Regions from separate parts of the Streptomyces sp. NBC_00252 genome, predicted to be linked through region 1. Evidence: riboswitches for the same ligand, from Rfam matches in the RefSeq annotation. Region 1 holds a riboswitch; the other holds the start of a gene.
The links. Region 1 has a riboswitch for glycine ahead of gcvT (glycine cleavage system aminomethyltransferase GcvT). Riboswitches for the same ligand answer to the same signal wherever they lie in the genome.
Positions count from the first base shown of each region.

Region 2: linked by a shared signal. The riboswitch ahead of gcvP (aminomethyl-transferring glycine dehydrogenase) and the one ahead of gcvT (glycine cleavage system aminomethyltransferase GcvT) in region 1 are both predicted to bind glycine.

Region 1 is NZ_CP108087.1:3,277,928-3,281,326, reverse strand. It holds gene glyA (serine hydroxymethyltransferase) at 1-84, opposite strand, end outside; gene gcvH (glycine cleavage system protein GcvH) at 99-476, opposite strand; gene gcvT (glycine cleavage system aminomethyltransferase GcvT) at 588-1,715, opposite strand; glycine riboswitch at 1,750-1,857, opposite strand; glycine riboswitch at 1,858-1,956, opposite strand; gene OHT77_RS13930 (AAA family ATPase) at 2,106-2,786, shown strand; gene OHT77_RS13925 (enhanced serine sensitivity protein SseB) at 2,850-3,399, shown strand, end outside.
Region 2 is NZ_CP108087.1:8,361,668-8,365,066, reverse strand. It holds gene gcvP (aminomethyl-transferring glycine dehydrogenase) at 1-1,225, opposite strand, end outside; glycine riboswitch at 1,407-1,502, opposite strand; gene OHT77_RS37155 (PRC-barrel domain-containing protein) at 1,617-1,988, shown strand; gene OHT77_RS37150 (DNA polymerase IV) at 1,910-3,399, opposite strand, start outside.

The DNA.
Region 1 (3,399 bases):
GGACTGCTGCCGGCGCAGCTCCGCGTCGACGGCGGCGGCGATGTCCGGGTCGAGCTCGTGCAGGGGCGTGTTCAGGACGGACATGTTTCTACGACTCCTCAGCCGGCGGAAAACGCGGTGTACTCGTCGGCGGAGAGCAGGTCGCCCGGCTCCTCCGTGACGCGCACCTTGAACAGCCAGCCGCCCTCGAAGGGGGCCGAGTTCACCAGCGACGGGTCGTTCACGACGTCTTCGTTGATCTCGGTGACCTCGCCACCGACGGGCGAGTACAGGTCGGACACCGACTTCGTCGACTCCAGCTCACCGCAGGACTCGCCCGCGGTCACCGTGGAGCCGACGTCGGGGAGCTGGGCGTAGACGACATCGCCGAGCGCGTTGGCCGCGTACTCGGTGATGCCGACCGTCGAGACGCCGTCCTCGGCGACCGACAGCCACTCGTGCTCCTTGCTGTAGCGCAGCTGCTGGGGGTTGCTCATGGCCTGAATTCTCCTGTACGCGGGGGAGTGCTGGTGAATGGGGGACTGCGAGGGGCAACGGCGAACCGGGGCGATCCGCCCCAGGTCACACACGAGACGCTACGACGACTGTCACTTCTCGCGCTTGTAGAACGGCAGCGCCACGACCTCGTACGGCTCGTGACTGCCCCGGATGTCCACGCCGACACCGGCCGTGCCCGGCGCCGCGTGCGCCGCGTCGACGTAGGCCATCGCGATCGGCTTGCCCAGGGTGGGGGAAGGGGCGCCGGAGGTGACCTCGCCGATGACCTGGCCGTCGGCGACGACCGGGTAGCCGGCGCGCGGGACCCGGCGGCCCTCGGCGACGAGTCCGACGAGGACGCGCGGGGGCTGCGAGGCGGCGCGCTCGGCGGCGGCCTCCAGGGCGCCGCGCCCGACGAAGTCGCCGTCCTTCTCGAACTTCACGACCCGGCCGAGCCCGGCGTCGAACGGCGTGAGGGAGGTCGACAGCTCGTGGCCGTACAGCGGCATCCCGGCCTCCAGGCGCAGGGTGTCGCGGCAGGACAGGCCGCACGGGATCAGCCCGGCCCGGGCTCCGGCCTCCGTCAGCGCGAGCCACAGCTTCTCGGCGTCGGCGGGGGAGACGAACAGCTCGAAGCCGTCCTCGCCGGTGTAGCCGGTGCGGGCGATCAGCGCGGGGACGCCCGCGACCGTGCCGGGCAGACCGGCGTAGTACTTCAGGCCGTCGAGGTCTGCGTCGGTGAGCGACTTGAGGATGCCGGGGGACTCGGGGCCCTGCACGGCGAGCAGTGCGTAGGCGTCACGGTCGTCGCGTACGACCGCGTCGAAGCCGTCGCTCCGCTCGGTGAGCGCGTCCAGCACGACCTGCGCGTTGGAGGCGTTGGCGACCACCATGTACTCGGTTTCGGCGAGCCGGTAGACGATCAGGTCGTCCAGGATGCCGCCGTCGGCCCGGCAGATCATGGTGTAGCGGGCGCGGCCGAGGCCCACCGAGGCGATGTTGCCGACGAGGGCGTGGTTGAGGAGCTGGGCGGCCTCGGGTCCGGTGACGGTGATCTCGCCCATGTGGGAGAGGTCGAAGAGGCCGGCCTTCGTGCGGACGGCGAGGTGCTCGTCGCGCTCCGAGCCGTAGCGCAGCGGCATGTCCCAGCCGGCGAAGTCGGTCATCGTCGCACCGAGCGAGCGGTGCAGCGCGTCGAGCGCGGTGCGGCGCTTCTCAGGGGTGGCGGTACTGCTCATCGGTCGGTCTCCCAAGGCATGACGGCGAGGTCGTTCCTCCCCATCTGTCATCGGGACCTGAGAGGTTCGCCATGACCCCTCGGGTCACGGGTTGCACCTTGGGTGGGACCACCGTGACCGGCGGTCCGCTTTTCAGATGTGCCTCGCCCGCGCGGTAACGGGGCCTGAGAGATTCAAGGGAGGGACTTGCTCCTTCGGCGCCCCAGCAACAGATGCCTGGGGACTCTCCCGCGCGGATTCAAGCGGCCGGTATGCAGTTAGGCGGGCACATCATCGCACAGGCTTTGTAACAGGCCTGTGGCCGGACGCGCACCGAACCGCGAGACACCGTGCATTACCTTCTCTTTACGTTTGGTGGGGAGAACCTTTCCTGACCCCGCAGGGAGGACGATCACGGTGACAAGGACCACGGTGTACGCCACGACCTCGGCCGTAGCACTGCCCAAGCAGCCCTCCGCCCCGGCCGGGGAGGCATGCCGGGCCCGCCCGGCACCGGTCGTCCGCGACCTCCGCGAGCGCGCCGGGCACAGCCCGCACGGACTCCGCTTCGGCCCCCGCGACCTGGTCGTGGTCACTGGCCTGCCCGGCAGCGGCAAGTCCACGCTGATGCGGCGCGCGGTGACGGCCGACGGGGTCCGCGTCGACAGCCAGGACACCCGCGACCGCTGGGACACCCGCACGGCCGGCTTCCTTCCGTACGCGGTGTACCGCCCGTTGGTCCGCCTCGCCCACTACGCCGGACTGCACCGCGCGCTGCGCTCCGCGTCCGGAGCCGTCGTGCACGACTGCGGCACGCAGACCTGGGTGCGCGGCTGGCTCGCCCGCGCCGCCGGACGCCGGGGCGGCACCCTGCACCTGGTCTTCCTCGACGTCACCCCGGACATGGCGCTCGACGGGCAGCGCGAGCGGGGGCGCGGAGTCTCGCGGTACGCGTTCCTGCGTCACCGGCGGGCCGCCGCGCGCCTGTTGCGCGCGGTGGAGCGCGGCGAACTCCCGCACGGCGTGGGCTCGGCGGTCCTCCTGGACCGGGACGCGGCGGACGTGCTGCGCCGGATCGACTTCGCGGACTGAGCCGCTAGCCTTTTCGCCACAGCAGGGTTACAGCAGGCGGTTTCACCAGCAGGCGGTAGGTAGATGGACTTCCCGGCGGACTTCCCCGGACAGGCGTACCCCCACCCGCATCCGCACGGCGGATGGCCGGGCAACGAGCTGGAGGAGGTGCTCTCGGTCTCCCTCGGTCTGCCCTCGGCAGGCGGCCGGATCGTCGAGGTGCTCGGCCGCAGCTTCGTCTGGGTCCCGCTCCCCAGCGGCGGCGGCCCGCAGAGCGGTCCCCTGGACCTGCCCACACTCGACATCGAGGGGCAGGCCTACGTCCCGGTCTTCAGCTCCGAGGAGCAGTTCCGTCAGGTCGTCGGCTCGCATCTGTCGTTCACCATCGCGCCGGCCGTGGAGTTCGCCCGCGGGCTGCCCCCGCAGGTCGGCATCGCGGTGAACCCCGGCGGCACGGTCGGCGTCCCGCTCCCGCCGCTCGCGGTGGCCGAGCTGTGCCGCTTCGGCCGCACCGCCCTCGACGGCCCGACCAGCGGCGGCCGGGTCCGCCTCTTCGAACCCGACTGGCAGGACGACCCGGTCGATTTCCTCGCCGCCGCCTCCGCCGAGTTCGCCGCCATCGGCGTCGTCGCCA
Region 2 (3,399 bases), 5.1 Mb from region 1:
CGACCTCGGCGGCCCGGCCCGGAACCCGTACGGTCAGCGTGTCGAAGTAGCCACCATGCACGACCTCGACGCCGCCCGCGGTGAGCCCGGCGGCGAGGATCGTGGCGTAGCGGTGCGTCCGCCGCGCGATGCCCTTCAGCCCCTCGGGCCCGTGGTAGACGGCGTACATCCCGGCCATGACGGCGAGCAGCACCTGGGCGGTGCAGATGTTGCTGGTGGCCTTCTCGCGGCGGATGTGCTGCTCGCGGGTCTGGAGCGCGAGGCGGTAGGCCTTGTGACCGTCGGCGTCGACGGACACGCCCACGAGCCGCCCGGGCAGGCTGCGCGCGAACTTCTCGTGCACGGCCATGTATCCGGCGTGCGGCCCGCCGAAGCCCATCGGCACCCCGAACCGCTGCGTCGTACCGACCGCGATGTCCGCCCCCAGCTCACCGGGCGACTTCAGCAGCGTCAGCGCGAGCAGATCGGCGGCGACGGTGACGAGCGCGCCCAGCGCGTGCGCCTGCTCGATCAGCGGCTTGATGTCGCGTACGGCTCCGGAGGCACCCGGGTACTGCACGAGCACGCCGTTGATCTCGCGCTCGGCGACCTCGGCCGGGATGCCCTCGCTGAGGTCGGCGACGACGACCTCGACACCGGCCGGCTCGGCCCGGGTCTCGATCACGGCGATGGTCTGCGGCAGCGCGTCCGCGTCGACCAGGAAGAGGCCCTTCTTGTTCTTGCCCATGCGCCGCGACAGGGCGACGGCCTCGGCCGCGGCGGTGCCCTCGTCGAGCAGGGAGGCACCGGAGGTCGGCAGCCCGGTCAGCTCGGCGACCATCGTCTGGAAGTTCAGAAGCGCCTCGAGCCGCCCCTGGGAGATCTCCGGCTGATATGGCGTGTACGCCGTATACCAGGCCGGGTTCTCCATCACGTTGCGCAGGATCACCGGCGGGGTGAAGGTCCCGTAGTACCCGAGGCCGATCATGGAACCGAGGACCTCGTTGCGGTCCGCGAGGGAGCGCAGCTCGGCCAGCACCTCGGCCTCGGTGCGGGCACCCGGCAGGTCGAGGGAGTCGGCGTTCTTGATCACGTCCGGGACCGCGGCGGCGGTCAGCTCGTCGAGCGAGCCGTAGCCGACCTGCGCGAGCATCTTGGCCCGCGCCTCCTGGTCGGGCCCGATGTGACGCTGCTCGAACGGAATGCCCTGTTCGAGCTCGGAGAGCGGAATGCGAGGGGCGGTCATTACGGAGGCCTCCTGGTCAGACACGACCTTCGAGGGACACCACGGCGGTGGGGTGCCCGGACGGCCTCCCCCTCTGTCATCTCGACCTGAGAGCTTCACCGGGCATCCCGAAGGCACCCGGCTTTCACCGTCGGTGAGAGCGGGAGCCGTCGTCGGCACCCGCCCTGCTTTCCAGAGTGACCTCGTCCGTGCGGTACGTGAGCCTGAGAGATTCCGGGGAGGAGTTGCTCCTTCGGCGCCTCCGATGAAGTCTGGAGGACTCTCCCGCACGGGGTCAGCAGCCGCTGGCCAGCCTACCAGCGAGCACTGGAGCCCGGCTTTCGAGTGGCCACCGGCCTGAATGTGCTCTTTTGTAGTGTCTACGGATGAGTTGCGACCAGGAGGAGGGCCCGTGCAGACCGATATCGATCCGCGCAACCTGATCGGCCGCAAGGCGTTCGACCGCACCGGCGCCAAGATCGGCACGATCGACGAGGTCTACCTCGACGACGCGACCGGCGTGCCGGAGTGGGCGGCCATACGCACCGGCCTGTTCTCCAGAGACGCCTTCGTCCCCCTGGAGCCGAGCAAGCTGATCGAGGGCACGCTCCACATCCCCTTCGACCGCGCCCTGATCAAGGACGCCCCCGACTTCGGCGTCGGCCGCCACCTCTCCCCGGACCAGGAACTCCAGCTCTACCACCACTACGGCCTCGACGTGGCCCCGCCTCCGTCGCTTCCGGACCACGACTTCGGCAAGCTGGCGGGCTCGGAGGACAGTTGAGGCAGCCCGGCTGACGGGTCGTCGCCGGGTCTTCGAGTCTCCGGGGCTGCCGACGCGGCGGGCGGGGCATGAGGGTCCGGCGCCGTCGACTGCGTCGGACCGTCCGGCGTGACGTCGGCAGGCCGTGCGTCCGCGGACAGCGACTCGGCCTCCGCAATGCCGAGGCCGGGCTCCACCGAGGGCGGCAGCTCCGCCGACCGTTCGCCCGTTCCCCGTGCCGTCAAGGGATACGGCGTCGGCAGGAGCCCGGCCGCCCCGCCCTCCACCTCCCGCGTCACCAAAGGCAACGGCTCCGCCGGCTCCAGCTCCGGATCATCGGTCCGGAACGTCCGCACGCGCCCCGGCCCCGGATCCTCCGGCGTCTCAAACCGCACGGTGACCCGCCCCAGCCCGCTGCCCTGCACCCACCCGTGCCCGAACCCGGCGTGCCGCACGTCGTGTCCCGCGGGCCAGCGCCGCTCCACCGGGGCCGCCGGCTGCTCGCCGGGCGCCTCCGTGTGCTCCTCCTCGAGCAGATCGACCTGCTCCCCGGCCGCCTGCGCGAACAGGTCCTCCTGCGTGTAGTCGGCGAGCCCGGAGACACCCACCCCGAGCAGCCGCACCCCGCCCGTGGTGTCCACGGAGTCCAGCAGCCGGGCCGCGGCTTCCCGCACCACCCCCGGGTCGTCGGTGGGCCCGCGCAGCGTCTCGGACCGGGTCAGCGTCGAGAAGTCGTACCGCCGCACCTTCAGCACGATGGTCCGCCCGGACAGCCCGGCCGCCCGCAGCCGCCGTACGCACCGGTCGGCGAGCCGCTGGACCTCGAGTCCGACCCTGGTCCGGTCGTGGATGTCGACGTCGTAGGTGTCCTCGACCGACACCGACTTGGTCTCCCGCTCGGCCACCACGGGCCGCTCGTCGTGGGCCAGCGCCATCGCGTACAGCCCGTGCCCGTGCGCCTTGCCGACCAGCCGTACGAGCTCGTCCTCGCCCGCCTCGGCGATCTCGTCGACCGTGGTGATCCCGGCCCGCCGCAGATGGTCACCCGTCGCGGGCCCGACCCCCGGCAGTGTGCGCACCGACAGCGGTCCCAGCAGCGCCCGCTCGGTCCCCGGCTCGATCATCACCAGACCGTCGGGCTTGGCCCGCTCGGAGGCGATCTTCGCGATCATCTTGGAGGCGGCGAGTCCCACCGACCCGGTGAGCCCCGTGACCGCCCGTATGTCCGCCCGCAGGCGCTCGCCCGTCAGCTGGGCCGACTCGGCGTCCCAGGCCGCTCCCCCGGCCTCCAGGTCCACGAACGCCTCGTCCAGGCTCAGCGGCTCCACCAGCGGCGACAGCGCCCGCAGCAGCGCCATCACCTGTTCGCTGATCGACCGGTAGAACCCGAAGCGCGGCACCAGATACGCGGCGTTCGGCGCGAGCCGCCGCG